DNA from 2 places in the Streptomyces sp. NPDC036984 genome. Region 2 is predicted to be linked to the other one. Evidence: riboswitches for the same ligand, from Rfam matches in the RefSeq annotation. Region 2 holds a riboswitch; the other holds the start of a gene.

Region 1 (3,395 bases), on a different contig from region 2:
CTGGACTCGGTGGACACCACGGGCGGGGTGCGGCTGCTCGGGGTGGGGGTGTCCGGGCTCGCCTACTACACACAGGAGGATCTGTTCGCGCAGGCGATGCCGGTGCCGGTGCCTGCGGCGGAGGAGCCGGGAACAGGTGCGGCTCCGGCTGTTGCGGAGCGGCCGGAGCCGGTCGAACGGCAGTGGCGGGCCGGGCAGGATGTGCGGCACGCCGAGCACGGGCATGGGTGGGTGCAGGGGAGTGGGCTGGGCCGGGTGACGGTGCGGTTCGAGACGCCTCAGTCCGAGCCGGGCCGGGTACGGACGTTTTTTGTCGACGATCCTGCGCTGGAGCCCGCTGATCCGTTGCCGTTGGTTCCGGATTCTTCCCATCCGCCCGCCGGTCTGGGTCCGCCGAGCAGTGGCCGACACGGGGCTCCGCCCCGGACCCCGGAGCAATTCAGCGATGAGGCATCTTCCGACCTCGCCGAAGCCACGCATCAGGCATTCTCCGACCCGGCCGAAGGTACTGATCAGGCATTCTCCGCCCCCGCCGAAGCCACTGATCAGGCCTCTTCCGACCCCGCCAGCTTCCCGAAGTCGTGGTCCGGGACCGTGGGAGGTGAGGCCACGTCGAGGCCGTAGTGGTGGTAGAGCTGGAGTTCCTGCTCGGGGGAGAGATGACGGCCCACGCCGAAGTCGGGGGCGTCCTTGATCAGGGCGCGGTCGAAGGGGACGTGGAGGGTGCCCTCGACGAGTTCGCTGGGCTCCAAGGGCACGAAGGCGTCCCGGGAGAACAGGCCGGTGCGTATGGCCGCCCATTCGGGTACGCCGGTCGCGTCGTCCAGGTACACCTCGTCGATGGTGCCGATCTTGGTGCCATTGCGGTCGAACGCCTTGCGGCCGATCAGGTTCCGCGGATCGATGTCCGTCTGCACGGGCCCTCTCCCTCCACGTGGTCGCAACTCATCCGTAAGCACTACAAAAGAGCACATTCAAGGAGGCGGCCACTCGAAGGCTCAGGCGTTGACCTCGCTGGTAGGCTGACAGCGGCTGCTGACCCCGTGCGGGAGAGTCCTCCGACCACCTCGGAGGCGCCGAAGGAGCAAATCCTCCCCGGAATCTCTCAGGCTCACGTACCGCACGGACGAGGTCACTCTGGAAAGCAGAGCGGGTGTCGACGGCTTCCGCTCTCACCGACGGGGAAAGCCGGCGCGCACAGGCGCCCGGTGAAGCTCTCAGGTTGAGATGACAGAGGGGGAGGCCGTCGGGGTACCCGCGCCGTGGTGCCCCTCGAAGGTCGCGTCAGACCAGGAGGCCTCCGCCATGACCGCCCACCGTACGCCGCTTTCGGAGCTCGAAGCGGGCATCCCCTTCGAGCAGCGCCACATCGGGCCCGACCAGGAGGCGCGGGCCAAGATGCTCGCGCAGGCCGGGTACGGCTCGCTCGACGAGCTGACCGCCGCCGCGGTCCCGGATGTGATCAAGAACGCCGATGCCCTGGACCTGCCGGGCGCCCGCACCGAGGCGGAGGTGCTCGCCGAGCTGCGCTCGCTCGCCGACCGCAACCAGGTCCTCGACTCCATGATCGGCCTCGGCTACTACGGCACCTTCACCCCGCCGGTCATCCTGCGCAACGTCATGGAGAACCCGGCTTGGTACACGGCCTACACGCCGTACCAGCCGGAGATCTCCCAGGGGCGGCTCGAGGCCCTGCTGAACTTCCAGACCGTGGTCGCCGACCTCACCGGTCTGCCCACGTCCGGCGCCTCCCTCCTCGACGAGGGCACGGCCGCCGCGGAGGCGATGTCGCTGTCGCGGCGCATGGGCAAGAACAAGAAGGGCCTGTTCCTGGTCGACGCGGACGCGCTGCCGCAGACCATCGCCGTGATCGAGACGCGTGCCGAGCCGACCGGCGTCGAGGTCGTCGTCGCCGACCTGAGCGACGGCATCCCGGCCGAGATCGCCGAGCGCGAGATCAACGGCGTACTGATCCAGTACCCGGGCGCCTCCGGTGCCGTACGGGACATCAAGCCGGTCATCGACCAGGCGCACGAGCTGGGCGCCCTGGTCACCGTCGCCGCCGACCTGCTCGCCCTGACCCTGCTGACCTCGCCGGGCGAGCTGGGTGCCGACATCGCCGTCGGCACCACCCAGCGCTTCGGTGTGCCGATGGGCTTCGGCGGTCCGCACGCCGGCTACATGGCGGTGCAGGAGAAGTTCGCGCGCAGCCTGCCCGGCCGTCTCGTCGGTGTCTCCCTCGACGCCGACGGGCACAAGGCCTACCGGCTCGCGCTCCAGACCCGTGAGCAGCACATCCGCCGCGAGAAGGCGACCAGCAACATCTGCACCGCGCAGGTGCTGCTCGCCGTGATGGCCGGCATGTACGCCGTCTACCACGGCCCCGAGGGGCTCAGGACCATCGCGCGGCGCACCCACCGGTACGCCACGATCCTCGCCGAGGGCCTGAAGGCTGCCGGTGTCGAGATCGTCCACGGCGCGTTCTTCGACACCGTCACCGCGCGCGTGCCCGGCAAGGCCGCCGAGGTCGTCGCCGCCGCCCGGGAGAACGGCGTCAACCTGCGCCTGGTCGACGCCGACCACGTCTCCATGGCCTGCGACGAGACGACCGGCCGGGCCCAGCTGGCCGCCGTCTGGGCCGCCTTCGGCGCCGAGGCCGACGTCGAGGCGCTGGACGCGACCGCAGAGGACACCCTGCCCGAGGCGCTGCTGCGCACCGACGTCTACCTCAACCACCCGGTCTTCCACCAGCACCGCTCCGAGACGGCGATGCTGCGCTACCTGCGCAAGCTGGCCGACCGCGACTACGCGCTCGACCGCGGCATGATCCCGCTGGGCTCCTGCACCATGAAGCTCAACGCGACCACCGAGATGGAGCCGGTCACCTGGCCCGAGTTCGGCCAGCTGCACCCCTTCGCGCCCGCCGAGCAGGCCCAGGGCTACCTCACGCTCATCCACGAGCTGGAGGACCGCCTCGCCGAGGTCACCGGCTACGACAAGGTCTCCCTCCAGCCGAACGCCGGCTCGCAGGGCGAGCTGGCCGGTCTGCTCGCCGTCCGCGGCTACCACCGCGCCAACGGCGACGAGCAGCGGACCGTCTGCCTGATCCCGTCCTCCGCGCACGGCACCAACGCCGCCAGCGCCGTGATGGCCGGCATGAAGGTCGTCGTCGTGAAGACCGCCGAGGACGGCGAGATCGACGTCGAGGACCTGCGCGCCAAGATCGAGCAGTACCGCGACGAGCTGGCGGTGCTGATGATCACCTACCCGTCGACACACGGCGTGTTCGAGGAGCACGTCGCCGACATCTGCGCCCAGGTGCACGAGGCGGGCGGCCAGGTGTACGTCGACGGCGCCAACCTCAACGCGCTGGTCGGCCTCGCCAAGCCGGGCCA
Region 2 (3,395 bases):
GGGCGAACTCCACGGCGGGGGCGATGGTGTACGACATGTGGGGACCGGCGGCCTGGCGCAGCTGCTCCTCGGAGCTGAACACCGGGACGTACGCCTGGCCGTCGAGGTCCATCGTCGGCAGGTCCAGCGAGCCGCTGTCCGGGCCTCCGCCGTTGGGCAGCGGTATCCACAGAAAGCTCCGGCCGAGCACCTCGATGATCCGGCCGCCCGCCGAGGGGACGCCGAGGGAGGCCGACAGCACCTCCTCCAGCTCGTTGCCGGGCCAACCGCCGTGCGGGTGGGGGTGCGCCTGTGCCGGGAAGTCCGCGGGAAAGTCCGCCGGAAAGTCCATCTGCCTACCGCCTGCTGGGAACCACTGCTGTGAGCATGAAGGCTAGCGGGTGGCTGTGACAGGGGCCGGTGTCCCGCCCGCCCGGAGCGATCTACGCGGTGAAATCTATGCGGTGCAGGGTGTCCGCCGCGGCCCGGTCCAGCAGCACCGCCGAACCGCAGCCCGCGGGCAGCTCGCCCCGCTCCACCGCGCCGAGCAGCCGGGCGGTCGTCCGGCGGTGGCGGCGGAAGGCGAAGCGGGAGACACCCCGGCCGCGCTCGCGCTGGCCCTTCCGGGCCGTGTCGGGGGTGACGTCGAGGAGCAGCAGGCGCAGGGTGCCGCCGCGGCGCCGGGCCTCGCGGGCGAGCCAGGCGCGCACCCACGCCTGGGTGCCGCAGTCGTGCACCACGACACCCTCGTCGGCGCGCAGCGCGCGGCGCAGGCCGGCGTAGTGGGCGAGGCGGACCAGGGGGCGGTAGAGCGCGTACGGCAGGAAGCGGGGCAGGCGGGCCGCGAAGCGGTCGCGGGTGTCCTGGGAGTCGACGCGGCGGCCGGGGACCGCGCGGTGCATCAGCGTGGACTTGCCGCTGCCGGGCAGGCCGGTGATCACCACCACGTCCCGCGGCTCGAAGACCAGGGCGCGCGGGCTGCGGCCGGCCCGGTCGCGCAGGTCGCGGACGACCGGGACCGGGCGGGCGGCGCGCCGCCCGCGGGCCGGGGCACAGGTCTGCTTCGACACCGAGAGGCCGGCGCCGGCGGCGGTGGCGGTGGCGCCGGCGTACGCCGTGGTCCTGTTCACCGTGATCGTCCTCCCCAGTGGGCCTCGGTCGTCCCCATGCCCGTTCTATGTAAAGGGAAGGTAATGGGGAAGGTCGGCGGTTCCGTGTGCGTACGGCCACAGCTCGGTTACAGATGCGGGGCCCTGACGGGCCGGGGTGCGGCATGCAATGATGTGCCCGCCAACTGCATACCGGCCGTTTGAATCCGCGCGGGAGAGTTCCCAGCAGCCTTCGCTGGGGCGCCGAAGGAGCAAGTCCCTCCCTTGAATCTCTCAGGCACCGTTACCGCGCGGGCGAGGCACATCTGAAAAGCGGGCCGCTGCGACAGCGGCCCCACCCAAGGTGCAAGCCGTGATCGTCCCTGTGGCGGTCTCGGCGAACCTCTCAGGTTCCGATGACAGATGGGGAGGAACGTTCCTCGCCCTCCCCCACGCTCGGCTTCGCTCGCGCGGGGGCGCCCCCATCATTCGCCTTGGGAGACGACCGACCGATGAGCAGTACCGCACTCCGCCACACCGCGCTCGATGCCCTGCATCGTTCGCTCGGCGCGACGATGACCGACTTCGCCGGCTGGGACATGCCCCTGCGCTACGGCTCCGAGCGCGACGAGCACATCGCCGTGCGGACGAAGGCCGGTCTCTTCGACCTCTCCCACATGGGCGAGATCACCGTCACCGGCGCCGAGGCCGCCGCCTTCCTGAACTTCGCCCTGGTCGGCAACATCGCCTCCGTCGGCGTCGGCCGCGCCCGCTACACCATGATCTGCCAGGCCGACGGCGGCATCCTGGACGACCTGATCGTCTACCGGCTGGCCGAGACCGAGTACATGGTCGTGGCCAACGCCTCCAACGCCCAGGTGGTACTGGACGCGCTCACCGAGCGGGCGGCCGGGTTCGACGCCGAGGTCCGCGACGACCGGGACGCGTACGCGCTCATCGCCGTGCAGGGCCCGGAGTCCCCCGGCATCCTGAAGTCCCTCACCGACGCCGACCTGGACGGCCTGAAGTACTACGCCGGCCTGCCCGGCACGGTCGCCGGCGTCCCGGCGCTGATCGCCCGCACGGGCTACACCGGCGAGGACGGCTTCGAGCTGTTCGTGAAGCCGGAGCACGCGGTGCAGCTGTGGCAGGCGCTGACCGAGGCCGGCGAGGGCGTCGGCCTGGTCCCGTGCGGTCTGTCCTGCCGGGACACGCTGCGCCTGGAGGCGGGCATGCCGCTGTACGGGCACGAGCTGACCACCTCCCTCACCCCCTTCGACGCCGGGCTCGGCCGCGTGGTCAAGTTCGAGAAGGAGGGCGACTTCGTCGGGCGCGAGGCGCTCGCGCAGGCCGCCGAGCGGGCCGCGGCCGAGCCTCCGCGGGTGCTGGTCGGGCTGGTCGCCGAGGGCCGCCGGGTGCCGCGCGCCGGGTACGCCGTCGTCGCGGGCGGCGAGGTGATCGGCGAGGTCACCTCCGGTGCCCCCTCCCCCACCCTGGGCAAGCCGATCGCCATGGCCTACGTCGACGCCGCCCACGCGGCGCCGGGCACCGAGGGCGTCGGCGTGGACATCCGGGGCAGCCACGAGCCGTACCAGGTCGTGGCGCTGCCGTTCTACAAGCGCCAGAAGTAGAGACTGAGCGCGGACCGTCCCCGTGACGTGACCCTGCGCACATTTCCGCTGCTCACGAGCAGTTTCCGTAGTCCCCCCTTCATCAGCACTCCCGCGCGTACAGGAGAATTCAGGCCATGAGCAACCCCCAGCAGCTGCGCTACAGCAAGGAGCACGAGTGGCTGTCGGCCGCCGAGGACGGCGTCGCGACGGTCGGTATCACGGAGCACGCGGCCAACGCGCTCGGTGACGTCGTCTTCGTCCAGCTCCCCGAGGTCGGCGCGACGGTGTCCGCGGGCGAGACCTGCGGCGAGCTGGAGTCGACGAAGTCGGTCTCCGACCTGTACTCGCCGGTCACCGGTGAGGTCACCGAGGTCAACGAGGATGTCGTCAACGACCCGTCGCTGGTGAACTCCGCCCCCTTCGAGGGCGGCTGGCTGTTCAAGGTACGTGTCGCGGAGGAGCCGGCCGAGCTGCTCTCCGCCGACGAGTACACCGCCTTTTCCGCCGGCTGAGGAGTCGTAGCCGTATGACCGTCCTGAACACGTCCCTGCACGAGCTGGACCCGGAGATCGCCGCCGCGGTCGACGCCGAGCTCGGCCGCCAGCAGTCGACCCTGGAGATGATCGCCTCCGAGAACTTCGCGCCGCTCGCGGTGATGGAGGCCCAGGGCTCGGTCCTGACCAACAAGTACGCCGAGGGCTACCCGGGCCGCCGC

The links. Region 2 has a riboswitch for glycine ahead of gcvT (glycine cleavage system aminomethyltransferase GcvT). Riboswitches for the same ligand answer to the same signal wherever they lie in the genome.
Region 1: it holds a riboswitch for glycine, as region 2 does, so the genes downstream of both, gcvP (aminomethyl-transferring glycine dehydrogenase) here and gcvT (glycine cleavage system aminomethyltransferase GcvT) in region 2, are expected to answer to the same signal.

What each region holds. Positions count from the first base shown of each region.
Region 1 covers NZ_JBVJRL010000018.1:10,095-13,489, forward strand. The annotation lists gene ACZ7DL_RS28190 (DNA polymerase IV) at 1-624, shown strand, start outside; gene ACZ7DL_RS28195 (PRC-barrel domain-containing protein) at 546-917, opposite strand; glycine riboswitch at 1,037-1,131, shown strand; gene gcvP (aminomethyl-transferring glycine dehydrogenase) at 1,306-3,395, shown strand, end outside.
Region 2 covers NZ_JBVJRL010000020.1:41,873-45,267, reverse strand. The annotation lists gene ACZ7DL_RS29725 (enhanced serine sensitivity protein SseB) at 1-331, opposite strand, end outside; gene ACZ7DL_RS29720 (AAA family ATPase) at 423-1,109, opposite strand; glycine riboswitch at 1,290-1,387, shown strand; glycine riboswitch at 1,388-1,500, shown strand; gene gcvT (glycine cleavage system aminomethyltransferase GcvT) at 1,580-2,698, shown strand; gene gcvH (glycine cleavage system protein GcvH) at 2,815-3,192, shown strand; gene glyA (serine hydroxymethyltransferase) at 3,207-3,395, shown strand, end outside.